DNA from 2 places in the Janthinobacterium tructae genome. Region 1 is predicted to be linked to the other one. Evidence: riboswitches for the same ligand, from Rfam matches in the RefSeq annotation. Region 1 holds a riboswitch; the other holds the start of a gene.
What was found. A riboswitch is a leader RNA that binds a small molecule or an ion and turns the genes downstream of it on or off. The one in region 1 is predicted to bind thiamine pyrophosphate.
Positions count from the first base shown of each region.

Region 2: it holds a riboswitch for thiamine pyrophosphate, as region 1 does, so the genes downstream of both, thiC (phosphomethylpyrimidine synthase ThiC) here and FJQ89_RS10235 (TonB-dependent siderophore receptor) in region 1, are expected to answer to the same signal.

Region 1 is NZ_CP041185.1:2,324,946-2,339,295, reverse strand. Features, by position in the region: gene FJQ89_RS10235 (TonB-dependent siderophore receptor) at 1-1,317, opposite strand, end outside; TPP riboswitch at 1,403-1,500, opposite strand; gene FJQ89_RS10230 (iron-containing alcohol dehydrogenase) at 1,567-2,724, opposite strand; gene FJQ89_RS10225 (ferritin family protein) at 2,867-3,172, shown strand; gene FJQ89_RS10220 (Imm26 family immunity protein) at 3,266-3,745, shown strand; gene FJQ89_RS10215 (sensor histidine kinase) at 3,835-5,193, opposite strand; gene ompR (osmolarity response regulator transcription factor OmpR) at 5,207-5,908, opposite strand; gene FJQ89_RS10205 (hypothetical protein) at 6,173-6,562, shown strand; gene FJQ89_RS10200 (flagellar assembly protein A) at 6,730-8,589, shown strand; gene arfB (alternative ribosome rescue aminoacyl-tRNA hydrolase ArfB) at 8,590-8,988, opposite strand; gene FJQ89_RS10190 (chemotaxis protein CheW) at 9,185-9,655, shown strand; gene FJQ89_RS10185 (ATP-binding cassette domain-containing protein) at 9,694-11,685, opposite strand; gene prmB (50S ribosomal protein L3 N(5)-glutamine methyltransferase) at 11,822-12,712, opposite strand; gene dapE (succinyl-diaminopimelate desuccinylase) at 12,767-13,903, opposite strand; gene FJQ89_RS10170 (ArsC family reductase) at 13,938-14,294, opposite strand.
Region 2 is NZ_CP041185.1:5,029,199-5,043,548, reverse strand. Features, by position in the region: gene FJQ89_RS22170 (S-(hydroxymethyl)glutathione dehydrogenase/class III alcohol dehydrogenase) at 1-530, opposite strand, end outside; gene FJQ89_RS22165 (ANTAR domain-containing response regulator) at 643-1,275, opposite strand; gene thiE (thiamine phosphate synthase) at 1,321-1,965, opposite strand; gene FJQ89_RS22155 (hydroxymethylpyrimidine/phosphomethylpyrimidine kinase) at 1,976-2,752, opposite strand; gene FJQ89_RS22150 (thiazole synthase) at 2,752-3,546, opposite strand; gene thiS (sulfur carrier protein ThiS) at 3,561-3,764, opposite strand; gene thiC (phosphomethylpyrimidine synthase ThiC) at 3,785-5,698, opposite strand; TPP riboswitch at 5,778-5,893, opposite strand; gene FJQ89_RS22135 (hypothetical protein) at 5,977-6,231, opposite strand; gene FJQ89_RS22130 (response regulator) at 6,285-7,091, opposite strand; gene FJQ89_RS22125 (PAS domain-containing hybrid sensor histidine kinase/response regulator) at 7,120-9,363, opposite strand; gene FJQ89_RS22120 (Crp/Fnr family transcriptional regulator) at 9,408-10,148, opposite strand; gene FJQ89_RS22115 (putative bifunctional diguanylate cyclase/phosphodiesterase) at 10,387-12,471, shown strand; gene FJQ89_RS22110 (porin) at 12,468-13,508, opposite strand; gene FJQ89_RS22105 (valine--tRNA ligase) at 13,999-14,350, shown strand, end outside.

The sequences.
Region 1 (14,350 bases):
ACTGATGATGTCCTGCACGAAGACGGAGTTTTCCGTATCCTTGCGTACCAGGCGCACGGGGCCTTGCACTCCCGTCGACATATCGACGATTTGCGGGCGGTAGATATTGCTCACGCCAGCCCAGTCGTACACGTACAGGCCGGCGCGGTCCTTGCGGCGGAAGGTCGAGACGCCGGCCGTGAATTCATGGCGCAGGCTACCGGTGGCGAACTTGCCCTGGATCATGGCTTGCGCGCTCAGCGGCTTTTTCGTCTCGCCCAGGCTGCGGTAGTCATACACGTCGTAGTCGCCATTGCCGCAGAAGCCAGGGTACAGGTCCTGTCCGCTGCAGCCGTACGGGAAGGCGGTGTAGTCATCGCGCTTGAACGAGTGCTGGTTGGCCGACAGGGTGGCGTGCCAGTTGTCATTGAACGCGTACTGGAAGCGCAGGCCGAGGTTGCTGGTGACGGTTTCCACGGGGCGCGTCCACGGCTGCCGGTTGAGCATGGCGTCGGCGCTGATGCCGGTCGGCAAGCTCGTGTTATTCAGCAGCTGGAAGCCGGGCGCCGTGGCCTGCGCCTTGTCCTGGTAGTCGGCATCGAGCTGCAGCAGCGCTTGCGGCGAAATCTGCCAGTCGAAGGCGCCGGAAATGAACTTGCGGTTGCCGTCCGCACCCTTGATGTAGGAGCGCAGACGCTCGGCCGCCACGTTGACACGGTAACCGAAGCGCGTGTCTTCCAGGCGGCCGCCCAGGTCGACGGCGCCGTACAGGGTGCCCCGTTCGCGCGTTTCCACGGTGACGGTGCGCAGCGGCGCGTTGGTCGGGCGTTTGACGATGAAGTCGATCACGCCACCGGGCGCGGCCACGCCTGCCTGCAAGCCGGCCAGGCCCTTCAGCACTTCGATGCGTTCCTTGTTTTCCAGCGGAATTTGCGTGTCGCCAGGAATGGCCACGCCATCCTTGCGGTAGCTGGAATTGTTATCGAGCTTGAAGCCACGGATGGAAAATTGCTCCGCATAGCCGACGGCGTTGTAGGCATCGTTGATGCTGGTGTCGAGCTTGACGGCGTCGCTGAGATTGCGGATTTGCAAGTCCTGCATGTCTTTTTGCGAAATGACGGTGACGGACGCGGGTGTCTGCAGCAGCGGCGCGTCGGAAAAACCGCCCACGGAGGCGCGCTTGGCGGCAGGCGCCTTGCTGGCCGTGACGACGACTTCAGCCATGCTTTGCGTGTCGGCCGGCGCTTCGGCGGTGTCATTCGCGGCCAGGGCGGGCGCGGCAAACGCGTGCAGGATGGCCAGGGTCAAAACGGAAATAGATAAATTCGGTGTGGACATAGATTGCTCGTGGTTCAAGCCGTCTCGGGAGGGAGCACGGCAGGCTGCTTGTTCGGCTGGCGCCAACGCAGGAGCTATCAAAGGAGGGAGGTACTTTGCGCTTTCCTTCGCTGGCATTATCCAGATCAGGTACGAAGGGTATCTCTCACCCGGATGACTGCTCCAGGACCCCTAGCGAAATGACAGCTTAGCATGAAGCACGGCCAGCTGTCCCGCTGGCTGACCGTTTTACAACAGTGTGGTGCGAATCTACAAACTGAGTTCGAGCACCTTGCGGCTGACGGCGGGCGTCACTTCGCGCTGTTCGCCCAGCGCCGTCATGCCGTGCGCTTCCAGGGCGGCGACGACGGCGTCCACGCTGGCATGGTTCAGTCCGTAGTCGGCCAGGCGCGTCTTGACGCCCATGTGGCGGAAGAAGAATTCCGTGCGTGCGATGGCTGCCTCGATGCGGCCATCCTCGTCGCCGCCGTCGAGGCCCCAGACGCGGGCCGCGTATTGCAGCAGCTTGGCGCGCTTGGCCTGCTTGCGCACGCGCAGCATGCTGGGCAGGATGATGGCCAGGGTTTGCGCATGATCGAGCTCGTACAGGGCTGTCAATTCGTGGCCGATGGCGTGCGTGGACCAGTCTTGCGGCACGCCCACGCCGATCAGGCCGTTCAAGGCCAGGGTGGCGCTCCACATCACGTTGGCGCGCACGTCGTAGTCGTCCGGGTGCGACAGGGCTTTCGGGCCTTCCTCGATCAGGGTCAATAAAATGCCTTCGGCGAAGCGGTCCTGCACCGATGCATTCACGGGGGTGGTCAGATACTGTTCCATGACATGCGCAAACGCATCGACGACGCCATTGCCTACCTGGCGCAGCGGCAAGGTGAACGTTTTCGACGGGTCCAGCACGGAAAATTTCGGATACACCTTGCGACTCATGAACGAGCGCTTTTCCTGCGTGGCCTTGCGCGTGATCACGGCCGAGCCATTCATCTCGGAACCGGTGGCCGGCAAGGTGAGCACCGTGCCGAAGGGCAGGGCGGCCTCGACGATCTTGCCGCCTTTCGCCAGGATGTCCCACGCCTCGCCCTCATGCAGGGCGGCGGCGGCGATGAATTTCGTGCCATCGACCACGGAGCCGCCGCCGACGGCCAGCAGGAAATCGATGCGCTCGCTTTTCACGAGGGCCACGGCCTGCATCAGGGTTTCATAGCTGGGATTGGGTTCGATACCGGCAAATTCCAGCACCGTGTGGCCAGCCAGCGCCGCCCTGACTTCATCGTAGACGCCGTTGCGCTTGATGCTGCCGCCGCCGTAGGTCATCAGGACCCGCGCCTGCGGCGGGATCAGGCCGGCGATGGCGGCGATCTGGCCCTGGCCGAAGAGGATTTGCGTCGGATTGTAAAAGTCGAAATTGAACATGGGGCTCCTGCCGCTGAGGTTTAGGCTGTTGCTGAGTCATGATTATGGCCGAACGGGTGGAAACGTGTCGTGGACGCTTGAGCTTTTCGCCCGCGCGGTGGAGAATGCAGCCGATGTCTCCACCACGCGAAAAGGAATGCGCATGACCACCGTCCCACTGGAAGAATCGGGCTTGCCGGCCACGGCACTCGACATGCACCGCGCCATCGGCGCCACCATCGCCGCGCTGCACGCGCTGGACTTGAACAGCCAGCGTTTCGAGGCGTGCACGGACCCGGAATTGCGCCGCGTGCTCGCGCATGCGGGCGACACCAGCCGCAAGGAAGCGGCCATGCTGCTCGAATGGATGCGCCGCCGCGACGCGCGCCTGGATACGGCCATGAAGGAAGCGCTGTTCAAGGCGGGGCCGATTGTTGCTCAGTATCACTATGACGAGAAAATAGTGTAACTATTGGTCTGTTGCTGTGGCGTACCATGCGCCACATAGCCCTTGCTTCGCGTAGACTGTGCCCCGAACACGATTTTGGGGGAGTTTGCAGAAATGAAATCATTACCATACCGGGAAGGCAGCTGGTTTGCTGTGCCCTTGCCGGGCGGCGGCTATGCCGCCGGCGTGGTGGCGCGCCGGGCGCCTGCCGGGCGCATCATGCTGGCGTATATGTTCGGGCCGAAGCGCGACAGCCTGCCTGCGCTGGAAGAGCTGGAAGGCTTGCGGCCAGAACAGGCCGTGCGCCGCCTGCGCACGGGCGACATGGCCCTGCTCAACGAACGCTGGCCCCTGCTGGGCGACAGCCTCCACTGGGAGCGCAATGCCTGGCCCATGCCGGCCTTTATCCGCCGCAATGAGTCCTTGCAACGCGCCTGGCGCGCCAGCTATGCGGATGCCGACCCTGCCAAGCTGAACCGTGAGGAATCGATCCCCTTCGATACGCCGGGCATGGAAAGCGATTCCCTCTACGGCTACGGGGCGACGGAATTGTTGATGGATAAATTGCTGGCGCAGGAAGCGGCGTCGGTTTGACCGTTGTGGGGCAGCGTAGGTCGGATTAGCGAGGCCTTGCCTCGCGTAATCCGACAACATTGTTGGCCAAGGCCGCTGGTGGTGTCGGTTTACGCCGCTGGCAAGCTGATCTGAAACGCCAGGCCGCCGCCTTCGCGGTTGCGTACCTGCAATTCGGCGCCATGGCGCAGCAGCACGCGGTCGACGATGGCCAGGCCCAGGCCCGCACCGTTGGCTTGCCCGCGCGCCGTGTCGAGGCGGGTGAACGGTTTCATCAGTTGCTCGATCTTTTCCGCCGGCACGCCTGTGCCGTGGTCTTGCACCTCGATAATCACCTTTTTCGCGCCGTGGCTGGTGCGCAGATGGCAGGCGATATCGATTTCCGTGACGTCGCTGCCCGGCGTCTTGCCATAGCGGCGCGCATTCTCGATCAGGTTGTTCAGCACGCGGCGCAAGTCGGTGGGGTTGCCCATCGCATGCGCGCCTTCGGCGATGCTGGCGTTGATCTTCACGTCCGGCAGGCGCATCGCTTCGCGCGTCATGTCGAGCAGCAAGCCGCTCAGGTCCACGTCCGTAAAGCTCGACGTTTCCGTCGGCTTGGCATAGTCGAGGAACTGGCCGATGATGGCGTCCATTTGCCCGATATCGGACTGGATGCCTTCGCGTGCCTCGTCCGACAGGTTGGCCATTTCCACTTCCAGCTGCATGCGCGCCAGCGGCGTGCGCAAGTCGTGCGAGATGCCGGCCAAAATCACGGCGCGGTCCGATTCCACCTGTTTCAAGTCATCGACCATCTGGTTGAAGCTGCGGTTCGCCTCGAGGATTTCGATCGGGCCTTTTTCCGGCAGCGGCGCCGGCTGCTTGCCCTTGGCGATGTCGCGCGCGGCCGCCGTCAAGCGCGACAGCGGCAGATTGATCAGGCTGGAAATGATGGCCGCGCCCAGCAGGGACAGCAGGGACACCAGGCTGGCCCAGCCCAGCCACTGGAAGCCCGTCAGGCCGCGCAGGCGCTCGCGGTCCAGCATCAGCCAGTACTCGTCGTCGTCGATCTTGAAGCTGACCCAGAAACCGGCCACGCCGTTGACGCGCGCGGAAAAGCGCGTGTCCTTGCCCAGCTTGGCTTTCACCTGTGCCTCGATCTCGGGCATCAGGTAATTGTCGGGCGGCGGCTCGATGCGGTCGTCCTCTTCCAGCGAGAAGATGCGGATGCCTTCATTGCTGACGAGGTCGAACAGCAGCTCGCGCCGCAGCTCGGGCGCCGAGTGCGTCAGTGCCGCATGCGTGATGGTAACGACGGAAATGATCTGGGCGGAAATCTGCTGCGCCTGCGGCTCACGCTGGATGACGGAAATCATGCCGATCCAGGTGATCATGCTGACCGTGGTCAAGGTGCCGAGCAGCAAAAAGGTGCGCCAGAACAGGCCGCTTTTCAGCCGCGCCAGGCTGATATCGGGAACAAGCTTCATCATGCCTCGCCTGCGATCAGCGCGGCTGTCCGTCCGGGATGAAGACGTAACCGAGGCCCCACACGGTCTGGATGAACAGCGGGCTCGACGGATCGGGTTCGATCAGTTTGCGCAGGCGCGAGATTTGCACGTCCAGGCTGCGGTCGAACACTTCGTATTCGCGTCCACGCGCCAGTTCCATCAGTTTTTCACGCGACAGCGGCTGGCGCGCATGGCGGGCAAACACTTTCAGCACAGAAAACTCGCCGGTGGTCAGCGGCACCGTTTCGCCACTCTTTTTCAATGTGCGCGTGCCCAGGTCCAGCACGAAGTCGCCGAATTCGAAGGTTTGCGGTGTTTCCGACGGTGCGCCCGGGATTTCATCGGGACCCTTGCGGCGCAGCACGGCGCCGATGCGGGCCACCAGTTCGCGCGGGTTGAACGGTTTCGGCAGGTAGTCGTCGGCGCCCATTTCCAGGCCCACGATACGGTCCACATCTTCGCCCTTGGCCGTCAGCATGATGATCGGCGTCTGGTCACCCGCGCCGCGCAGGCGGCGGCAGATCGACAGGCCGTCTTCGCCGGGCAGCATCAAATCGAGCACCAGCAAGTCGTAGCGTTCGCGCAGCCACAGCTTGTTCATGGCCGTCGCGCTCTCTGCCGTGAAGACATTGAAACCCTGTTCGGTCAGGTAGCGGCGCAGCAGGTCGCGCAGGCGCACATCGTCATCGACCACCATGATTTTCGCCTGGTGGCCGTGGATCGATTGCGTAGGCGTGTTGCTGCCGGAAGTGGAGGTTGTGGTCATTTAAGGTGTCGTGTTATCTTATATTAGTTGCTATAGTAACGCCTCGCGTGGCGTCGGCAAGGGGGTAGGGCGACCCATTACAAAGTGTTACAAACTTTACCCAATTACTCTTACTGCACCGTGTAAAGCATCATACACTGGGGCCACAGTGGAAATCAGCTTTAAGTTTATACGGCATCGCGGAAGAGGAACTCAATGAATATCTTTACTAAAAAAATTCACACCGCTCCCAGCGCAGCTATTGCTGCACGTACGACTGTGCTGTCCGCATTTGCCGTTTGCTCCGTGTTTGCCGCCAGCCTGGCGCTGGCACAAAACCAGCCGCCGCCACGCCGTGACGACCAGCCGCAAGTACAGGCCCAGCGCTATGAACAGGTACAGCGCACCAGTAGCAATGATACGCGACTGCGCGAACAGCGTGACGCACGCAGTTTCGACACGCGCGCCGAAGAGCAGCGCCGCGCCAGCGAAGGCGCCGACGCCTCGCGCCGCACGGGCCGCATGACGCCCGACGAGCGGCGCGACCTGCGCCGCCAGATCAACGAAGTAGGGCAAGATATTTACTCCAACCCGCCGCGCCGCTAATTATTTAGACATCGCGCACCCCATCCCACAGGGCCATCTCGCAAGACATGGCCCTGTTGGCATCTGGCAAGCACATTTTTGCCGAGTCAGGCACACCGCCACGCCCCGTGATATTGTTCTAGTGCATTGAGGCAATTCTCTGAATGTGTTGCTGGGGGAGACAAGGCGTGAGCGACGACGACACACCCGTTCCTGAGGCGGTCCCCGCAGGCGCCTTGCCGCGCGGCCTGGTCCAGCGCGACGAGGGCGTGTGTCTCGACCTGTCGCTGGCGCCAGCGCAGTTGCGCGCCGCCGTCGACCAGCTGTTCCAGTCGGGGCAACTGCTGGCCGGTCTCGACTACGCTTTATTCCTGCTGACCCTGTTCCATGCCCCCGCGCCCCGCGCCGCGCCCAAGAGCGATGCCTTGCTGCGCATTGCCGCCCGCGTGGCGCCATTCCCGGCCCAGCGCCGCGCACTGTATAAACAAATCAAGATCCGCGGCGACAGCGCCGAGTTCTACTTTGAAGCGCTGTCGCCTGACGCGGATGGCCAGGTGCCGGCGCGCCGCGAGTTTGACGAGCTGGTGGCTGACCTGTGGTGCAAGGGCGTGCGCTATGGCATCGATGGCGCGGCCGTGCGCGCCATTCTCGGCAGCGGCAAGGCCGAGCGCATTACCGTGGCGCGCGCGCTGCCGCCGCAGCCGGGCCGCGACGCGCAGCTGGTCGAAGTGTCGCAAGGCATCCACCGCGACGATGCGCCGCGCGAACGCTCCGATGGCCGCCTGGATTTGCTCAGTTTCAAGAACCGTTTTCCGCAAGTGAAAAAACACGCGCGCCTGCTGCGGCTGCTGCCCGGTGCGCCCGGCTTGCCCGGCTACGACCTGGACGGTACGCTGCTGCCGCCGCCCGCGCCGCTGGAGCTGGACCCGGCGGCGGTGGCAGGGGCGGGCACGGCGGTCGAACGCTTCAGCGATGGCGATTACGTGGTGGCCACCCAGGATGGCTATGTGAATGTCGATGCGCTCGGCAAGCTCTCCATCGAAAACAAGATCGTCAGCCGCGAAGGCGTCAGCAGCCGTACCACGGGCAACTTGAAGCTGCGCGCCGCGTACGAGGAATATGGCGAAGTGCAGGAGCAGCGCCAGCTCGACGGCAGCGACATCACCATCCATGGCGACGTGTACGGCCACCTGCACTCGCATGGCGGGCTGATATGGCTCCAGCGCAATCTGGTGGGCGGCACGGCCTTCAACGAGCACGGCGACGTGCGCGTCGAGGGCGTCGCTTCCGGTTCCGTGCTGCAGGCGCTGAGCGGCGAAGTCCACGTGAAGCGGGCGGAAAGCTGCGTCATCGCCGGCACGCGCGTGGTGATCGAGCATGCCAGCAATTGCGAGATCATCGCCGACGAGGTCGTCATCGAGCTGGCCGAAGGCTGCGCCGTGGCGGCACGCACCATCCGCATCGGCAGCGCCGGTCCGCGCAAGCAGGTGGAGATGCTGCTGTTCCCGCTGGTGCCCGATTTGAGCGCCCTGGACCAACAGATCGCGGAAAGCCTGGCGAAGGCCGCGCACTATCAGCAGTTGCAGCATAAGCGCCAGCAGGAAATCGATGCCATCGCGCATTTGCCCGAGGTGCGCAACTACCTGACGCTGGCGGGCCAGCTGCGGCGCGGCGAGCTGCAGCTGCAGCCGGCGCAGCAATTGCAGTACGACAAGCTGGCGGCGCGCATCGCTCCCGTATTGAAGGAAGTGGCGCGCCTGCGCGTGGAAGTGAAACAGTCGGAAATCCTGCACGGGCAAATGCTGGCCCTGGTGGCGCAAGTGCGCCAGCAGCGGCAAGCGACGGCCGGCCAGTCGCGCTGCAGCCTGGGACTGGTCGACGGTGAAACGGTCGTGCGCGCCATGGTCGTGCCGCCTGGGCCGGCCAAGGTCTACGACCGGCCGCCGAAGGAGATCAAGGCGCTGTTGCGCAGCGCCACGCCGGCCACGCAGAGCGTGTTTGCGGACAGCACAGGCAGCCTGGACTGGACTTACCAGCCGCCGCCGTAATCAGTCGATCACCTTGCCGCGCGACTGTTTCAGCACGCTGTGCGTGCTTTTGCTGTCGAGGCGGCGCCGCTGCGAGCTGCGCGTGGGCTTGGTGGCGCGGCGCACGGCGGGCAGGAAGGTGACGCTGTCGATGATTTCCTGCAAGCGCCGCAAGGCTTCTTCCTTGTTCTGCTCCTGGCTGCGCGACTGCTGCGCCTTGAGCACCAGCACGCCATCCTTGCTGATGCGGCTGTCGCGCAGGGCCAGCAGCCGCTCCTTGTACGCTTCCGGCAGCGACGAGGCGGCGATGGGGAAGCGCAAATGGATGGCGCTGGACACCTTGTTGACGTTCTGCCCGCCCGGCCCCTGAGCGCGGATGGCGGAAAATTCAACTTCAGCGGGATTGACGAGGTGTTGCATGGCCTGCCTGTGGGGAAACGATGGGGGTATTGTAAGGGAAGATGGCTGCGCCGGCGCAAGGCCGGAGCGGCCAGTCGATGATGTCTTCCGGGAAAGTTGATGTTTCTCAACGCCGGGTGCGGCGATGCTGGTTAGCATGGGGCTAACGTTGCGCCACTGCGCATCCTGGCAGCGCTTACCGGATGAAAGGAACACCATGCAGCCGACGACCACGCCTGGCGCCGCAACGGCCCAATACTTGAGCTTCCGGCTGGGCGGCCTGGAATACGGCCTCGACTACCGCTGCGTGCGGGAATTGCGCCCGCTGAAGGAACTCGACCGCTTTTCCTCGGAAGGGGAGGTGCTGCGCAGCGTGGCCGTCTCGCGCGGCGTGATCATCCCCATCGTCGACATGCGCGCCGCGTTCGGCAGCGCCCAGGGTACGCCCGACCCGTCCACTGACGTGATCATCTTGCAGCTGAGCAATGGCGTGATGGGCATGGTGGTCGATGGCGTCACAGACATCGTCAGCCTGGCCGCCAGCGACATCGCCGCCGTGCCCGGCCTGGGCGCGGCGGAAGCCGATTATCTGCTGGGCCTGGGTACGCTGGCGGGACGCAGATTGATCCTCGTCGACATCGACCGCCTGATGGCCATCCGCAGCCCCGGCCCCATGCAGGCGGCCTGAAAAAAAAGACGACCCGGAGGTCGTCTTTGTGTTGTGCGTTAGCCGAGTTTCTCTAACTGATCCTGCAGATCGAGCCATTCCGCTTCCAGCTGCGCCAGGTCCTTGGTGAAGAAGGTCTGATCGGCCAGCAGTTGCTTCAGCTTGGCCTTGTTGGCGGCGTCGTAGATGGTCGGCTCGCCCAGCTTGGCTTCCGTTTCCGCCTTTTGCGCGTTGCGCTTGGCAATCTGCTCTTCCTGGCGCTTGATCTTGTTTTCGATCGGCTTGCGCAGGGCGGCGGCCTTCTGGCGGTCTTCCGCTTCCTGGCGCTTGTCGCGCACGGGCGCGGCAGGGGCGGCGGCTACAGCTACCGGTGAGACGACTGGGAAGTCCGTCTTGTTGGCCTTGCCGGCGGCCGGCAGCACGTCCGTGCCCTTGCCCAGCTTAGTCTTGAACAGCCAATCCTTGTAATCGTCCAGGTCGCCGTCGAACGGTTGCAGCTTGCCGTCGGCCACGATGATGAATTCGTCGGTGGTGGCGCGCAGCAAATGGCGATCATGGGAAACGACGACCAGGGTGCCTTCGAACTGCGCCAGCGCTTCCGTCAGCGCTTCGCGCGTTTCCAGATCCAAGTGGTTGGTCGGTTCATCGAGCAGCAGCAGGTTCGGACGTTGCCAGACGATCAGGGCCAGCGCCAAACGGGCTTTTTCGCCGCCCGAGAATGGGGCGATCGAGGCGGTGACCATGTTGCCGGGGAAGTTGAAGCCGCCCAGGAAGTTGCGCAGTTCCTGCTCGCGCACGGTAGGGGCGATCTTCGACAGATGCCACAGCGGCGATTCGTCGTGGCGCAGCATTTCCACCTGGTGCTGGGCGAAGTAGCCGATGTTGAGGCCCTTGCCCATGGTGGCGTCGCCCGTCAGCGGCATCAGTTCGCCGGCGATGGTCTTGATCAGGGTCGACTTGCCGGCGCCGTTCTGGCCCAGCAAGCCGATACGCTGGCCGATCTGCAGCGAAAACTTGATGCCGTTGACGATGGTTTTATGCGTGATTTCGCCCGTCGCTTCGTTTTCGATCTTGTAGCCCGCGTCGACGTCTTCCATCACCATCAGCGGGTTCGGCGCGGAGAGTGGCTCGCGGAATTCGAACGAGAATTCGGCGGCGGCGCGCAATGGCGCCAGCTCTTCCATCTTCGCCAGCGCCTTCATGCGGCTTTGCGCCTGGCGCGCCTTCGAGGCTTGCGCCTTGAAGCGGTTCACGAACGATTCCAGGTGGGCACGCTTGCGCTGCTGCTTTTCCAGCGCGCCGGCGGCCAGGATCATCTGCGCCGCACGCTGGCGCTCGAAGCTCGAATAGTTGCCCGAGTAGCGTTTCAGCTTGCGTTCGTCGATATGCACGACCACGTTGACCACTTCATCGAGGAAGTCGCGGTCATGCGAAATGATCAGCAAGGTGCCGGCATAGCGCTTGAGCCAGTCTTCCAGCCAGATGATGGCGTCCAGATCCAGGTGATTGGTCGGTTCATCGAGCAGCAGCAGGTCGGACGGGCACATCAGCGCTTGCGCCAGGTTCAAGCGCATGCGCCAGCCGCCGGAAAAACTCGCCACCGGTTGCTGCATCTGGTCCAGCGTGAAGCCCAGACCCAGCAGCAACTGTTCGCCGCGCGACTGCACCGTGTAGGCGTCTGCATCGGCCAGCGCGCTGTACATGTTGCCGATGGCGATGCCGTTTTCCGTGCTTTCCGGTTGCGACTCGAGATGCGCCAGCTCCGCTTCCAGTTTGCGCAGGGTGATGTCGCCATCGATCGCGTAGTCGAGCGCGGCACGGTCCAGCGGCGGCGTTTCCTGCGCCACGTAAGCCACGCGCCATTTGGCCGGGAAATCGATCTCGCCCTGGTCAGGGTGCAATTCGCCACGCATCATGGCGAACAGGCTCGATTTGCCCGCGCCATTGGCGCCGATCAGGCCGATCTTGTCGCCCGGATTGAGCGTGACATCGACTTGTTCGAGCAACGGTTTGATGCCGCGCATCAGGCTTACTTGTAGGAAACGTATCATTTTTTTCTTTGTAAAGGCTGGGAATGAACCCGCGCCGTAAAATTCAGGTAGGTCGGATTAGCCCGAAGGGCGTAATCCGACGGGCAGCATGCACATTTGTCGGATTACGCTACGCTAATCCGACCTACCAAGTCGATCACACCAGCTTGAGCTGTTCGGCCGTCAGCAGGAATACCATGTCGTCGCCGGCGCTGGTTGTCAGCCAGGTCAGGCCCAGCTCGCCGAAGGCCGCTTCCGCGTAGGCGCGTTCGTTGCCGATTTCAATCATCAGGATGCCGTCGTCCGTCAGGCGTTCGGCCGCGCCGGCGATGATCTTGCGCACCAGGTCCATGCCGTCGCTGCCGCCGTCGAGGGCGATTTGCGGTTCGGCCAGGTATTCCTGGGGCAGCGTGCCCATCGACGCGGAATTCACGTATGGCGGGTTGCTGATGATCAAATCATATTTCTTGGCCGGCACATTGGTGTACAGGTCCGATTCGATCAGCTTGACGCGGTCTTGCAATTTATACGTGTCGACGTTGCGCTTGGCGACGGCCAGGGCGTCGGCGGAAATGTCCACCGCGTCGACGCTGGCGTTGGGGAAGGCGTCGGCCATCATGATGGACAGGCAACCCGAGCCGGTGCACAGTTCCAGGATGTTTTCCACCGCTTCCGGTTCCGCCACCCATGGCGAAAAGTATTCAGGGATCAGCTCGGCGATGAAGGAACGGGGCACGATCACGCGTTCGTCGACGTAGAAGTTATAGGTGCCCAGCCAGCCTTCCTTGGTGATGTAGGCTGCCGGTACGCGGTCGATGCTGCGGCGGTCGATGACCGTCATGACGCTGGCGATTTCCGACGGCAGCAGCTTGGCGTCGAGGAACGGTTCGAGCTTGTCGAGCGGCAACTTCAAAGTGTGCAGGATCAGATAGGCCGCTTCGTCGAACGCTTCGGCGCTGCCGTGGCCGAAAAACAGCTTGGCGGTGTTGAAACGGGTAACGGCGTAGCGCAGCAGGTCGCGTGGCGTGGAAAACGGGTTCGGGGTCATGGCATTCTCGAAAAGACGGTGTTCTGGCCCGCCGTGACGGGCCTCGGTGCTGGTTCAGACGGGCAGCAAATGCTCCAGCGTGCGCCGGTAAATATTCTTCAGGGGATCGATGTGGCGCAGTTCGATGTGCTCGTCGATCTTGTGAATACTTGCATTGGGCGGCCCGAATTCTATCACTTGGGGGCAGATTTGCGCGATAAACCGGCCATCCGAGGTGCCGCCCGTGGTCGACAGCTGCGTCATAATGCCCGTTTCCGCGTGAATCGCGGACGACAGCGCATCGGAGAGGGTGCCGCGCGGCGTGAGGAAGGGCAGGCCGCTCAGGGTCCACTGCATATCGTATTGCAAGTCATGCCTGTCGAGGATGGCATGCACGCGCGCTTGCAAGCTTTCCGCCGTGCTGGCCGTGGAAAAGCGGAAATTGAAATCGATCACCATGTCGCCCGGAATCACGTTGTTGGCGCCCGTGCCGGCGTTGATATTCGACATTTGCCACGAGGTCGGCAGGTAGTACTCGTTGCCCGCATCCCATTTTTCCTCGACCAGGTCGGCCAGCGCCTGCGCCGCTTCGTGGATCGGGTTTTGCGCCAGGTGCGGGTAGGCGATATGGCCTTGCACGCCCTTGATCGTCAAGCGCCCCGACAGCGAACCGCGGCGCCCGTTCTTGATCATGTCGCCCAGCTGCGCGCTCGACGTCGGCTCGCCCACCAGGCAATAATCGATCTGCTCGCCGCGCTCTTTCAACTTGTCGCAGACGATGACGGTGCCGTCCGTGGCCGGGCCTTCCTCGTCGCTGGTGATCAAGAAGGCGATCGAACCTGTGTGCTCGGGTGTGGCGGCGATGAATTCCTCGCAAGCCACCACCATGGCGGCGATCGAGGTCTTCATGTCGGCCGCGCCACGGCCGTACAGCTTGCCGTCGCGCTGCGTGGGAATGAACGGCAGCGAGCGCCATTGCTCGACGGGACCGGTCGGCACCACGTCCGTATGGCCGGCAAAGACGAACACGGGGGACGTCGTGCCACGCCGTGCCCACAGATTGGTGACGTCGTTCGACTGTATCGTCTCGCAGACAAAGCCCAGCGGCGTGAGGATGTCGATCAGGTGCTGCTGGCAGCCCTTGTCATCGGGCGTGACCGAGGACAGGGCGATCAGTTTTTCGGTCAGGGCGAGGGTTTTGGAGGTGGTCATGGTGTAGAGCGGGGTGCTTCTGTCTAAGTAAAAATTACAGCCCAAAAATGGCTGCGTACTGTGCATCTGAAAACGCCACGCTGAACTTGCCATCCTTGTCCAGTACGGGGCGCTTGATGATGGACGGGTTTTCCAGCATCAGTTCCATGGCGCTGGCCGCATCGGTGATCGATGCCTTGCGCTCGTCGGACAGGGCGCGCCAGGTCGTGCCTTTCCTGTTGACCAGCACATCCCACGGCAATTGCCGCAGCCATGCCTCGACGGTGGCGCGTTCCAGGCCCTGCTTCTTGAAGTCGTGGAAGGTGAAATCGAGTTGCTGCGCAGCCAGCCAGGTGCGGGCCTTTTTGACGGTATCGCAATTGGGGATACCGTAGAGTGTAATGGTCGTCATGGGTAGGGCCAAGGGGAATGAATGCGGTTCGCTTGATCGCGGCGCTTGCGCCAGGA
Region 2 (14,350 bases), 2.7 Mb from region 1:
GCGCCCACGCCCGTCGTCACACCGCAGCCGATGTAGCAAACCTTGTCGAATGGCGCGTCTTCGCGGATCTTGGCCAGGGCGATTTCCGGCACGACGATATAGTTCGAGAAGGTGGACGTGCCCATGTAGTGGAAGATGGGTTGACCGTCGATGGAAAAGCGCGAGGTCGCGTCCGGCATCAGGCCGCGGCCCTGCGTCGAGCGGATCGACTGGCACAGATTGGTTTTTTGCGACAGGCAGAATTTGCACTGGCGGCATTCCGGCGTGTACAGGGGAATGACGTGGTCATCCTTTTTCAGGCTTTTCACGCCAGGGCCCACATCGACGACGATGCCGGCGCCTTCATGGCCGAGGATGGACGGGAAGATGCCTTCCGGGTCGGCGCCCGAAAGGGTGTAGTAATCGGTGTGGCAAATGCCCGTGGCCTTGATTTCGACCAATACCTCGCCCTCGCGCGGGCCGGCCAGATCGACTTCCTCGATGGTCAAAGGCGCGCCCGCCTTCCATGCAATCGCTGCTTTGGTTTTCATGTGTGTCCTGTGGTGTGTGCTGTGTATGGTTGAACCGGGCGCGCCAGCGCGCCGTAGCGTCACATCATAACAAGGCAGGCGCCGACGTGCCACGCCGGCGCCGGTGCAACACCTACTTGCTTTTCGCGCGGTTCAAAAAGGCGCCGTGCAAGCCGTTCAGCGTTTCCTCGGCCAGCAGCAGCTGGCTGGCGATTTCATTGATCTTGCGGCGGCTGGAGCGGGCGTGGTCGCGCAGCACTTCGAAGGCCGTGTTGCGATCCGTCTGGAACTTGCCCATCAGCAAACCGACAGCCAGGCTGGTTTCACGCCCGGCGGCCAGCGCCGCATTCAGGTTCAGTTCGGTGCGCCGCAGCTGGCGGATTTCATCGGCACGCGCCAGGCCCGCTTCGAAGGCGGGCATCAAACGGCCTTCATCGACGGGTTTCACCACGTAGCCGACAGCGCCGTAGGCGGCCGCCTGCTTGCCCGATTCGCTGTCGCCGCTGCCGGACAGGAACATGAACGGCACGCCCGTTTCGCCATGCAAGCGCTTGGCCAGTTCCAGGCCGGACATGCCCGGCATGTGGATGTCGAGCAAGGCCAAGTCCGGCTCGCGCTGGGCGACCATTTGCAGCGCCACTTCGGCCGAATGGGCCAGGGCCGTCTCGTAGCCGGCATGGCGCAAGATTTCGCCGAGGAATTCCAACAGGAGCTGGTCATCGTCAACGATCAGGATAAGGCGTTTCGCGGCGGCTGGCTGACTCATGGGTGGGGGACCTCGGTAATGAATGATGTTCTTATTATATGCCGATTATTCGCCCAAATCAGCCTTCCATTCCCGTGCGCATGCCGCAAACAATTGATCGAATTGCTGCACCGCAATATCTATATCGTCCGCCTGATAGACGCTAGTGATGGCCGCCACCATGTCGGCGCCGCGCGCCACCAGCGGTGCCGCGTTGTCCGGCGTCATGCCGCCGATCACCACGCACGGCAAGGCGATCTCGCGTTTCGCTTGCAGCACGATATCGAGGGGCGTGCTCACCGGGTACTTTTTCACCAGCGACGGATAAAAGCCGCCGAAGGCCACGTAGCTGGCGCCGCCGGCCTCGGCCGTGCGTGCCAGGGCCATGTCGCCATAGCACGAGGCGCCGACGATCTTCTCCTTGCCCAGGCGCGCGCGCACCTGCGCCACGGACGCATCCGTGCCACCAACGTGCACGCCGTCCGCGTCGAGTTCTTCGCACAGTTCGATAAAGTCATTGATGATGAAAGGCACGCCATACTTGCGGGCCAGCGCCAGCAAGGCACCGGCCTGTTCGCGCCGTTGCTCCGCCTCGGCGCTCTTGTGGCGATATTGCAGCAGCGCCACGCCTTCCTGCAGGGCTTGCTCGCTGACGTCGAGCAGGCGGTCGGTGTCATCCCAGTTCGGGGTGACCAGATACAGTCCACGCATGATGTTTTCCTTATGTAAAGAATCGTTGCGGCATGAGTTGACCTGGCGCAATCGCATACGCGCCGGCCAGGGCCGCATGGCTATAGCTTTGCGCCTGATCCAGCGCTTCGGGCAGTGCCTGGCCCAATGCCAGGCGCGCCGCGATGGCCGAGGCCAGAGTGCAGCCGCTGCCGTGGAATTCGCCCGGCAAACGGGGCCAGCGCCACTCGCGCTCGCCGCCCTCGGCATCAAACCAACGGTTGAGCACTGCCTCACCGTCGCCATGCCCGCCCGTCACCAGCACGTGCTGGCAGCCTTGCGCGCGCAGGTTTTCTACGCCACCGAGGGCCAGCGCTTCCGGCCCGTTCGGGACGATCACGGTCGTCAGCGGCAGCAAGGGCGCCAGCGCCAGCACGGCGTCGTCCCGGCTGAGCACGTCGCCATGGCCGCTGGCCAGTACGGGGTCGAGCACCACGGGCAAATCGGGCCGCGCCTGCCGCAGTTGCGCGATCAGTTGCGCAATGACGGCCGCATTCGCGGCGCTGCCCGGGATGCCGATTTTCACGGCATGAATCGCCATCTTGTCGATCAGGGCCAGCGCCTGCCGGCGCAGCAGTTCCGGCGCCACCGCTTCCACGCCAAAGACCCTGTCGTTGTCCTGCACCGTCAGCGCCGTGATGACGGGCAAGGCATGCGCACCCTGCGCCGCAATGGCCAGAATATCGGCGGCCAGGCCGGCACCGCCCGAAGGGTCGAGGCCGGAAAACACCAGCACAACCGGACGACACGGCAGACGCATCGGCACCATCACGCCAGGCGGCCCGCCATCGGCGACGACGGCGAGGCGGCGAATTTGCGTGGCATGCGCCCCGCCAGAAACGCTTCGCGTCCGGCCCGCACGGCCAGCTTCATCGCACGCGCCATGCGCACGGGGTCGCGCGCGCCGGCAATCGCCGTATTCATCAGCACGCCATCGCAACCGAGTTCCATGGCAATGGCCGCATCCGACGCCGTTCCAACGCCAGCATCGACGAGCACCGGCACTTTCGCCTGGGCTATGATCAGCGACAAGTTCCACGGATTCAAGATGCCCATGCCCGAGCCGATCAGGGAGGCCAGCGGCATGACGGCCACGCAGCCGATGTCTTCCAGAATTTTTGCCTGGATGGGGTCATCGCTGCAGTAGACCATCACGTCAAAGCCATCCTTGACCAGCGCTTCGGCCGCAATCAACGTTTCCGGCATGTGCGGAAACAGGGTCTTCTCGTCGCCCAATACTTCGAGCTTGACCAGATTGCGTCCGCCCAAGAGTTCGCGCGCCAGTTGCAGCGTGTAGACGGCATCTTTCGCGTTGTAGCAGCCGGCCGTGTTCGGCAAGATCGTGTACTGATCCGGCGGCACGAAGTCGAGCAGGCTGGGCGCATTCGGGTCTTGCCCAATGTTGACCCTGCGGATCGCCACCGTAATGATTTGCGCCTCGGCCGCGTCCGTCGCTTCGCGCGTCTGCGGCAAGTCCTTGTACTTGCCGCTGCCCACCAGCAAGCGCGATTGATATTGCTTGCCTGCGATCGTCAGCAGGTCGTCATTGTTATTACTTGTCATTGCTTTTCCTTAGTCTAGCCGCCGCCGATGGCGCGCACGATTTCCACTTGGTCTTGCACCTGCAAGACCTGGCCCGGCCACGCCTTGCGCGGCACGACGTTGCGGTTGACGGCCAGCGCCAGCGCCTGGTTTTCCAGCGACAGCGCGGCGATCAATTGATCGAGGGTTTGCCCCGGCGGCACCTGGTGCGGTGCGCCGTTGAGCGTGATGGATATCAATGCAGGCATCACGCTCTCCCTCAGACCTTGCGGTACAGCTCGGCGCCGTTCTTGACGAATTCGATGGCTTTCACCTCCATCCCCTGCTTGAGTGCCTGGTCTTCCGCGATGCCCATGCCGGCCGCGTATTCGCGCACTTCCTGCGTGATCTTCATCGAGCAGAAATGCGGGCCGCACATGGAGCAGAAATGCGCCACCTTGGCCGAATCCTTGGGCAAGGTTTCATCGTGGAATTCGCGCGCCTTGTCCGGATCCAGGCCGATGTTGAACTGGTCGTCCCAGCGGAATTCAAAGCGGGCTTTCGACAGGGCGTTGTCGCGGATTTGCGCGCCCGGATGGCCTTTCGCCAGGTCGGCCGCATGCGCCGCAATCTTGTAGGTGATGATGCCGTCCTTGACGTCCGCCTTGTTGGGCAGGCCCAGGTGTTCCTTCGGCGTCACGTAGCACAACATGGCCGTGCCATACCAGCCGATCATGGCCGCGCCGATGCCGGACGTGATGTGGTCGTAGCCGGGCGCGATATCGGTGGTCAACGGCCCCAGCGTGTAGAACGGCGCTTCGCCGCACTGTTCCAGCTGCAAGTCCATGTTTTCCTTGATCAGTTGCATGGGCACGTGGCCGGGGCCTTCGATCATCACTTGCACGTCGTGCTTCCATGCCACTTGCGTCAGCTCGCCCAGGGTTTTCAGTTCGCCCAGCTGCGCTTCGTCGTTGGCATCGTAGATGGAGCCGGGACGCAAGCCGTCGCCCAGCGAAAACGAGACGTCATACGCCTTCATGATTTCGCAGATGTCTTCGAAATGCGTGTACAGGAACGATTCCTGGTGATGCGCCAAACACCACTTCGCCATGATGGACCCGCCGCGCGAGACGATGCCCGTCAGGCGCTTGGCCGTCATCGGCACATAGCGCAGCAGCACACCGGCGTGGATGGTGAAGTAATCGACGCCCTGCTCGGCCTGTTCAATGAGGGTGTCGCGGAAGATTTCCCACGTCAGATCTTCGGCCTTGCCATTGACCTTTTCCAGCGCCTGGTAGATGGGCACGGTGCCGATGGGCACGGGGCTGTTGCGCACGATCCATTCGCGCGTTTCGTGGATATGCTTGCCGGTGGACAAGTCCATCACGTTATCGCCGCCCCAGCGGATGGCCCAGGTCATCTTTTCCACTTCCTCGCCGATGGACGAGGTGACGGCGGAATTGCCGATGTTCGCGTTGATTTTCACCAGGAAATTGCGGCCGATAATCATCGGTTCCACTTCCGGGTGGTTGATGTTGGCGGGAATGATGGCGCGGCCGCGGGCGATTTCCTCGCGCACGAATTCGGGCGTGATTTCGGCCGGGATGCTGGCGCCGAACGACTGGCCCGGATGCTGGCGGCCCATCAGGTCGGCCAGGCGTTCGCCCATGGGACCGGAGGCTTGCAATTCGCGCAAATACTCCTGGCGGCGCATGTTTTCGCGGATGGCCACGAATTCCATTTCCGGCGTGATGATGCCGCGCTTCGCGTAATGCATTTGCGTGACGTTCTTGCCGGCAATGGCGCGACGCGGCTTGCGGTGCAAGTTAAAACGCAGCTCGGCCAGTTTCGGGTCCGCCAGGCGGGCGATGCCGTAGTCGGAGGTGGGGCCGGGCAATTCTTCCGTGTCGGCCCGCTCCATGATCCACGGCAGGCGCGGCGTATCGAGGCCCGAGCGGATGTCGATCTGCACGTCCGGGTCCGTGTAGGGGCCGGAGGTGTCGTACACATAGATCGGTGGATTCTTTTCGCCGCCGAAGGACGCTTCCGTGTCGGACTGGCTGATTCTGCGCATGGGCACGCGGATGTCGGGGCGGCTGCCTTCGACATAGATCTTGCGCGAATTGGGCAGCGGCGCGATGGCGGCTTCGTCGACCGTGGCGGTGGCGGAGAGGAATTTCGGGTTGGCGTTCATTTTGGCTCCTTGGCTAGACTATTTTTAAGCCTGGAGCCAGCTAAGGAGGTTCGGAATTGCGCACGCGGAAAGGCGGGGTGCGTTCATCCTAAAGCTTCCCTTCGCTGGCATTATCCAGATCAGGTTCGGAGGGTATTTCTCACCCGCGCTTGCACTGTGTTTCCACAGCGAAAGGCAGGACCCCTAGCGTTTGCCGCCTTGCGGCAGCGAGCCAATTATACGCGGTTCGCGCCGCGTGGCCAGATGATTTCTTGCTTTGTCGTCTTTGTGCTTCGGCGTTACTTCTTCTTGCCCCAGCGCCAGGCAGTCGGTTCGCCCTTCAGCTGGCAAATGAAAATGAGCGCGGCAACGATGGCCACTTCATACACGATGTAGCCGACGAGCATGGTTTGCGGCGGGAACAGGAAGGCGCCGCAGGCGAACAGCGCCAGTGCGGCCAGAAACACCAGCCAGCCTTGCCAGGTGATGGGCAAGCCCCAGCCCCAGCCATAGGTCTTGGCGGGAAACCAGTAGGAGGGAGATTTGTCAGCCATGATGCTTTCCTTGTCGATGTGGATGGCAACAAGTATAAATCAACGGTCGGCAATCAAACAGCGCGATGGCGCTCCGTGACATCGAGGCCGATGCCGCGGTAGCCGATGAAGCGGCTGCCATTGTCGAACATCGGTTCGCCGCTGACCTGCAAATACTGCGTGCTGCCGTCGAGGTTGGCGCGGCTGTAGATGAAGTCGAGGAACGGTTCGCGCGCGGCAATTTTAGCGTCGAGCAAGGCGCGTTCGGCCGCGTTCCAGCGCTGCGGCTCTTCCTCGCTGCCGATGCCCAGCATTTCAGCCACGGGACCGGAAAAGCGCGTCAGGTTGCCCTGCGCATCCTGCTCCCAGTACCAGTCGGACGACAGTTCCGTGAAGCGCTGGAAGCGCGCTTCGCTTTCGCGCAGCTCCGCCGTGCGTTCTTCCACCATCTGCTCCAGCGACTTGTTGTATTCGGCCAGTTTCTGGTACAGCAATCGCACTTCCAGCATGTTGTGGATGCGTGTTTTGACTTCCACCAGGTCGAAGGGCTTGCTGACGAAGTCCTTGGCGCCAGCTTGCAGCGCGCGCAGCTTGTGGCCGGGCTGGGCCGTGATCACCAGCACGGGCAGATAGCTGCCCGCCTCGATGTCGCGCAAGCCTTCCATGACTTCGAAGCCATCCATTTCCGGCATCTGCAAGTCGAGCAGGATCAGATCGTAGCGGTGCTGCTGGTGCAGCGCGTGCACGGCTTGCGGGTCCATGGTGGAGGTGATGCGCGTGTAGCCGGCGTTGCGCAGCACCTGTTCGAGCAGCATGACGTTGGCCTCCTGGTCATCGACGATGAGGATGCTGGCGTTCAGGATCTCGGTGGCTTGAAGCATGGCGGTATTCCTAAAATTAAATGCTGAATTAGCGTACTGTGTGAGTGTCGTCGGCCAGGCCGTGCGCGGCTGCATGGTGCAGGGCCACGTCGAGCGCATCCATGAATTCGACGACCTTGATGGGCTTGGTCAGATAGCGGAAGAAGCCCGCTTCCAGGCCCTTCTCGATGTCGCGCGGCACGGCGTTGGCGGACAGGGCCATGACGGGAATGTGGCTGGTGAGGGGATCATCATGCAGGATATTCAGGGCACCATAGCCGCTGATGCCTGGCAGGTTGATATCCATCAAGATCACGTCCGGCTGATAGGTGCGCGCCAGGTCAATGCCCAGGTGCGCATCGATGGCCGTCAGCAGTTTCAAATCGCTGCGACGGGCGATCAATTGCTCCACCAGCGCCAGGTTGGCGGGATTGTCTTCCACGTACAGCAAGGTGCGCTGGCTTTCCTGGTCTTCCTGCACCACGGGCAGCACTTCCCCCTCTTCCAGGTGCAGTTCGGGCGCGCGCGAAGCCTTGAATTCCACCCAGAAGGTGGTGCCCACGCCCACCGTGCTGTCGACGCCGATGGTGCCACCCATCAGTTCGACCAGCTGCTTGGTGACGACCAGGCCGATGCCCGTGCCCTCTTCCGTGCTGCTTTCCTGGCCCAGGCGGTTGAAGGGCTGGAACAACTGACTCATCTGTTCGGCATTCAGACCGGCGCCGCTGTCGGTGACGCTGGCGCGCACGCGGTCGGCATGGCGCGTACATTCGACCTTCACGCTGCCGCCGCTCTGGTTGTATTTGATGGCGTTCGACAGCAGGTTGATCATTACCTGTTTCACGCGCGTGCGGTCGGCATGCACATAGAAAGCCTTGCCGCAGCGGGGGAAATGCATGCTGATGCCGCGTTTTTCCGCCTGCGGCGCGATCATCGCCTGGCAATCCTGCAACACGTCGAGCAAGGACATCGCCTCTTCCGACATGGTGACCTTGCCCGATTCGATCATGGCCAGGTCGAGGATTTCATTGATCAAACGCAAGAGATACCAGCCGCCCTTGAGGATCTGGTCAATCGAGCGCTGCTGCGGCAAGCTCGGTGCCGGCGTCTCGGACGCCATCAGCTGGGCAAAGCCCAGCACGGCATTCAAGGGCGTGCGCAACTCATGGCTCATGCTCGACAGAAACTCGGACTTGGCCAGATTCGCTTTTTCCGCCGCCTGGCGGGCCTTTTCCATTTCGATATTCGTGTCTTGCAGCGCTTGCTCGAACTGCTTGCGTTCCGTCACGTCGCGGGCGGCGGCAAACACGCCCTGCAGCTTGCGGTCGCGGTCATGGAAGGTCGAGGCGTTGTACGACACCACCGTCTGCTTGCCGTCGCGCGCCAGGGCCGTCAGCTCGTAGTTGGTCAACTTGCCTTCACGCAACACGCGTGCGATGGCTTCCTCGGCCCGTTCCGGTTCCGTAAAGTAATTCTTGCACGGTGCGCCGATCAATTCGTCGCGCGTGCAGCCCGTCAGCGCTTCCATCTGCTGGTTGACGTCGCTGATGATGCCGCGCGGATCCGTCGTCATCAGCGCGTCGATATTCGATTCGATCAGCGAGCGCGTGTAGAACTGCTGCTCGCGCAAGCGCTGGTCCAGCAGCGCCTGTTCCGCCTCGACCTGCTTGCGCGCCGTGTTGTCGGTGCCGATCAGCAAGTAACCGATGACCTTGCTCTGCGCGTCGCGCAAGGCCGTCACGGAGACCATGGCGGGGAAGCGGCTGCCATCCTTGCGGATATACGTCAATTCGTAGATGTCTTCGATGCCGCGCGTGGCCTTGAACACCAGCGCTTCCACGCCGGGCGTGATGACCGTGTCGAGTTCGGCACTGAGGGCGGCGGCGCGCGCGATGATTTCTTGTGCGTCGGAAATACCGGCCGGGGTCAGCTTGTCGACCACGTCGCTCGCTTCATAGCCAAGCATGCGTTCGGCGCCCACGTTGAAAATCTGGATCACGCCCTGCGCATCGGTGGCGATGCACGAGAAATTGGCGCTGTTGAAAATGGCATCCTGCAAGGCGCCCGCCTTGAGCAGCTGGCGCGGCAGGCTGGCCGACAGCGTGCGCCGGTACAGCGCCACGAGCAGCATCAGCAGCAGGAAGACCAGCGCATCGATGACGCAGGCCGTCTCGAACGGCGCGCGCCAGGCCAGCACGCCGATGGCCAGCAGCACGATGGCGCTGAACGAAAACGCCAGCGCCATGGGCCAGCGCGACGGTGCGCGTGGAGGAATGTTTTCAACAGATTGCATGAGGTAGCCTGGGCTGTGACAACGATAAGAGGGAAATGCTGTGATCAGGAACCTTGGCGCTGGCGCACGTCCGACAGCAGGCGCGTGAATTCTTTTTTGACCACGCCATAGCATTCGCACACATGGCCTTCGAGGCCGGCGCGGTCCAGCACGGAAATATGGCCGCGCCGGTAACTGATGAAGCCGCGCTGCTGCAAGCGCCCGGCCGCTTCCGTCACGCCTTCGCGGCGCACGCCCAGCATGTTGGCAATCAACTCCTGCGTCATGGTCAGCTCGCGGTTCGGCAGGCGGTCCATGGTCAGCAGCAGCCAGCGGCACAGCTGCTGCTCCACCGTATGGTGGCGGTTGCACACGGCCGTCTGCGACATTTGCGTGATCAGCGCTTGCGTATAGCGCAGCAGCAAGCGCATGACGGGGCCGGCGCGGTCGAATTCTTCCATCAGCAAATGCGCCTTCAGCCGATAGCCGACGCCGCCCGTCTGCACCACGGCGCGGCTGGGGGTCGAGTTGCCGCCCATGAACAGCGACACGCCCACGATGCCTTCATTGCCAACGCCGGCGATCTCGGACGAGCCGCCGTTTTCCAGCAGGTAGTGGATGGAAACGATGGCCGTGGTGGGGAAGTACACATGCTGCAGCTTGTCGCCCGAATCGTAGATCACGTCACCGAGCAACATGGACACTTGCTCCAGGTGGGGGGCCAGGCGCGCGAAATCGGCGTCGAGCATGGCGGCGAGCAAATGGTTTTGATTCGGGTTGTGCAGCTGGGCATGCGGACTCGACATGGGCAGTTTTCCTGGTTTCCAGTCGTCAGCTAGGGGATAGATAAAAAACGTCCGAACGAGGGGCGCCATATGCCGGAGCGTAACACAGCACCTGCACAGTGCCACCACTATATTTCTTGCTGGCATGGCGGTCTGTTCGGCAGCGAACGGACCGCCACCTGCCCCGCGCCCTACAGTCAGTCACTGCCAGGGCTGCCGGATCACGGATCGGCGCCGGCGCTGCTTACCGGACGCCATCATGCAATCATTCTTCAAACGTATCTCCATTTCCGTTTCCACCTCGGCCCTGATCACACTGGCGGTCGGCCTGAGCCTGACGGCCCTGTGCTACGCCTCGGCGCGCCAGATCGAGTCGGAAAGCACCCGGCTGCTGCTGCAGTACCACGCCAGCGGTCACACCTTGCGCGCCGCCATGCTGCCTGCCAACGGCATGAGCCTGGATGCGAACCATCGCGGCTCGCTGTATGTGCTGCTGGGCGGATTATTGTCGAGCCTGCTGGCAACGGCGTATGTCTTTCAGCTAGTCACGCGCAACTCCGTGATTGCGCGCATCACGGGCGAACGCACGGCGGCGCTGCAGTTTGCCAATTTGCGCCTGTCCGAAGACATCGCTGCGCGCATGCACAATGAACAGTCGCTGCGCTTGCGCGAACGCATCATCGAAGTGTCGGCCAATGCCATCATCCTGTGCAGCGCCGACGCGCCGGGCTACCTGATCGAATACGTCAATCCCGCTTTCGAGCACATCACCGGCTATGCGGCTGGCGAAGTCATCGGCCAACGCCTGGAAGACTTGCAGGGTCCCGAACAGGGGCGGCAAGACATGCATGAGATTACAGCGGCCCTGCGCGAACAGCGCGAAGGCAAGGCCATCGTGCGCAATTTCCGCAAGGATGGCAGCTGCTACTGGAGCGAGCTGTTCGTCGCACCCGTGCGCGACGATGGCGATGGCCCCGTCAGCCACTTTGTGGTGGCGCAATACGACATCAGCACCGTCATGCGCTTCGAACAGGAACTGGAATTTCAGGCCAGGCACGACATCCTCACGGGCCTGGCCAACCGGGCCCTGCTGCGTGAACGGCTGGAGCAGGCGATGGCCGTGACGCGGCGCAGCGGCCTGCCCTTGTGGGTGGTGTTCATCGACCTCGACCGCTTTAAATTCGTCAACGATACCCTGGGCCACGATGCGGGCGACACTGTGCTGAAAAGCGTGGCCGAGCGCCTGCGCGACGCCACGCGCGAAGTCGACACGGTGGCGCGCCTGGGCGGCGACGAATTCGTGCTGCTGCTGCCCCAGCATGGCAATGGCGAACCGGGCGCGGCCATCCTGCAGCGCATCCAGGATGCCGTGGCGCAGCCGCTGCAACTGGGCGAATATGAATTTTTTCTCAGCTGCTGCATGGGCGTGGCCGTGTATCCCGACGATGGCCAGGACGCCGACACCCTGATCAAGCACGCCGATATCGCCATGTACCGCGCCAAGGAACAGGGACGGGGCCACTGGCAATTCTATGCCTCAAGCATGAATGCGGGCACCCTGGAGCGGCTGGGACTGGAGAGCGAGTTGCGCCATGCCCTGGAACGGGGGCAGTTCCACCTCGAATACCAGCCCCAGCTGGACTTGGCCAGCGGCAAGGTGGTGGGCATGGAAGCGCTGCTGCGCTGGCAACATCCGCAACTGGGGCGCATCGCGCCGGCCAGTTTTATTGGCCTGGCCGAGGAAATGGGCTTGATCATCCCCATCGGCGACTGGGTGCTGCGCACCGCATGCGCCCAGGTGCGCGCCTGGCAGCTGGCCGGCCATGGCCCGCTGCGCCTGGCCGTCAACCTGTCGGCGCGGCAATTCAAGCAAAGGAATCTGCTGCATGCGGTGGCGCAGGCGCTGGCTGAAACGGGGCTGGCCGCCGCCCATCTGGAATTGGAATTGACCGAAAGCATGGTCATGCATGACGTGGAACAAGCCACGGTCATCATGGCCAACCTGAAGGCGCTGGGCGTGCAACTGTCCATCGACGACTTCGGCACCGGCTATTCCAGCCTGGCCTACCTGCGCCACTTCCCCATCGACGTACTGAAAATCGACAAGACCTTCGTCAGCGACATCACGCACGACGACGACGCAGCCATCGTGTGCGCCATCATTTGGCTGGCGCACAGCCTGCGTCTGAAAGTCATCGCCGAAGGCGTGGAAACGCCGCAGCAACTGGCCTTCCTGCGCCAGCACGGCTGCGACCAGATGCAGGGCTATCTGTTCAGCCGCCCGCTGAGCGTGCCCGCCTTTGAAGCGCTGCTGCACGAAGGCAGCATGCTGGCCGCTGCTTAAAACGCGTGGCGCAGGCCGACGTTGAAGGCGCGGTTGCCCGTGCCCACTTCCGTCGCATTACCCACCATGTAGGCGGCGTCGTTGCGGTTGCGGATGTGCGCATAGGCCACATAGACCTTGCTGCGCTTGGACAAGGCATACGTGGCGCCGATGGCCAGCTGCTGCGCATCGCGGTTGGCCGCATTGCGGTCATCCTTGTGCACATATGAGGCCAGCACGGTGGTCGCACCGAGCGGCACGGACACGCCGACGATGGCATCGCGGCTGTCCGTCGACTGGGCCGGCGCCTGCGCCGCGCCATACGGGTTTTCCGCAAAGAACATGGTGCTGCCATCGCCCGTGTTGCGGCCATAGCCGGCAAACGCCGTGGCCACGCCGAAGTTGTAGTTGCCGGCCAGAATAGTGTTATTGGCGGCAGCCTTGCCCGGCTCGCCGGCACGGCTCTGGCGCGCCAGGCGCAGGGTCAATGGGCCGTTGACATAGCCCAGGGCCAGGCCCAGCGAGCGCTGATCGGCCACCACACCCGTATGTTCGCCAAAGCCATACATCACGGTGGCGGTGACGCCGCGCAGCTCGGGCGAGGTATAGCGCACGGTATTGTCGATGCGCGTGGCCGAATAGCCGGCCAGGTTGGTCGCCGCGCCGGCCAGGCCGCCCTCGAAGGGATCGGCCACGTCGGTCAGTGCCTGGCTTTGCAGATTGTACTGGCGGCCCATGGTCAGCATGCCCAGCGGGCTGTTGAGCCCGACAAAAGCCTGGCGGCCGAACAATTGGCCCGCCTGGTCGGAGCGGCCCGTGTCGCTCAGGACACCGGCTTCCAGGGTGAACACGGCTTGCCAGCCATTGCCCAGTGCTTCCGTGCCGCGCAAGCCCAGGCGCGAACCGGCCGACACGCCACTGGTGAGCTTGCTGATGCCGCCTTCCTGCACCAGGCCCGCATCCATCAAGCCATACAGGTCGACGGACGACTGGGCGTGTGCGGCAGGCAAGACGCCCAGGGTGGTGGCAAGGCCGGCAAAGATGGCGATTTTTTTCATGATGATTTCCTTGTAAAAGCGAAACCAGGAAAGCGGCGGCCACGGCAAGGCCACAAGCGGCAAGGCGCCATGCGGGGGATGCCGTATCAGAAGACGACGCGCCGGACAAAAGATCCTGGCTAAGCTGTGGCGGCAGCGGCGTGCAATGGACGCGCCGCTTTGATTCCGCCGTGAATGGTGCACCGCTGGCGGTGCGCGTGGCTCAGGCGCCCGGCCCGAAGGGGACGCTCTGAAGGTGGCTGGCATCGCAGATGCGCTGGCCGTGTGACGCGGACGCGAGTTCGATAAAACTGCATCTGCTGGCGCCGTCCGCAAAGATAGGGCGGTGGCGCCGAGGCCGGCATTATAACATCGGCAGCCCTTCCATCCCCGTTCTGTTGCTGGGAAACGGCCCGCAAAGCCGCCAAAACACTGAAAAAGTCAGGTTGCCACGCTGCAGGCGATGCCGCGTCATCTATAATGATTCCTTTTGCCAATCACACGCCAAATCATGGAATTAGCCAAGTCTTTCGAGCCCGCCGACATTGAACAATTCTGGCGCACCGAGTGGGAACAGCGCGGTTACTTTACCGCCACCCTCGATGCCGGAAAACCTTCCTTCAGCATCCAGTTGCCGCCGCCGAACGTCACCGGCACCCTGCACATGGGCCATGCGTTCAACCAGACCATCATGGATGGCCTGACCCGCTACCACCGCATGCTGGGCCACAACACGGCCTGGATTCCCGGCACCGACCACGCGGGCATCGCCACGCAAATCGTCGTGCAGCGCCAGCTGGACGCGCAAAAGATTTCGCGGCATGACCTGGGCCGCGAGAAATTCGTGGAAAAAGTGTGGGAAT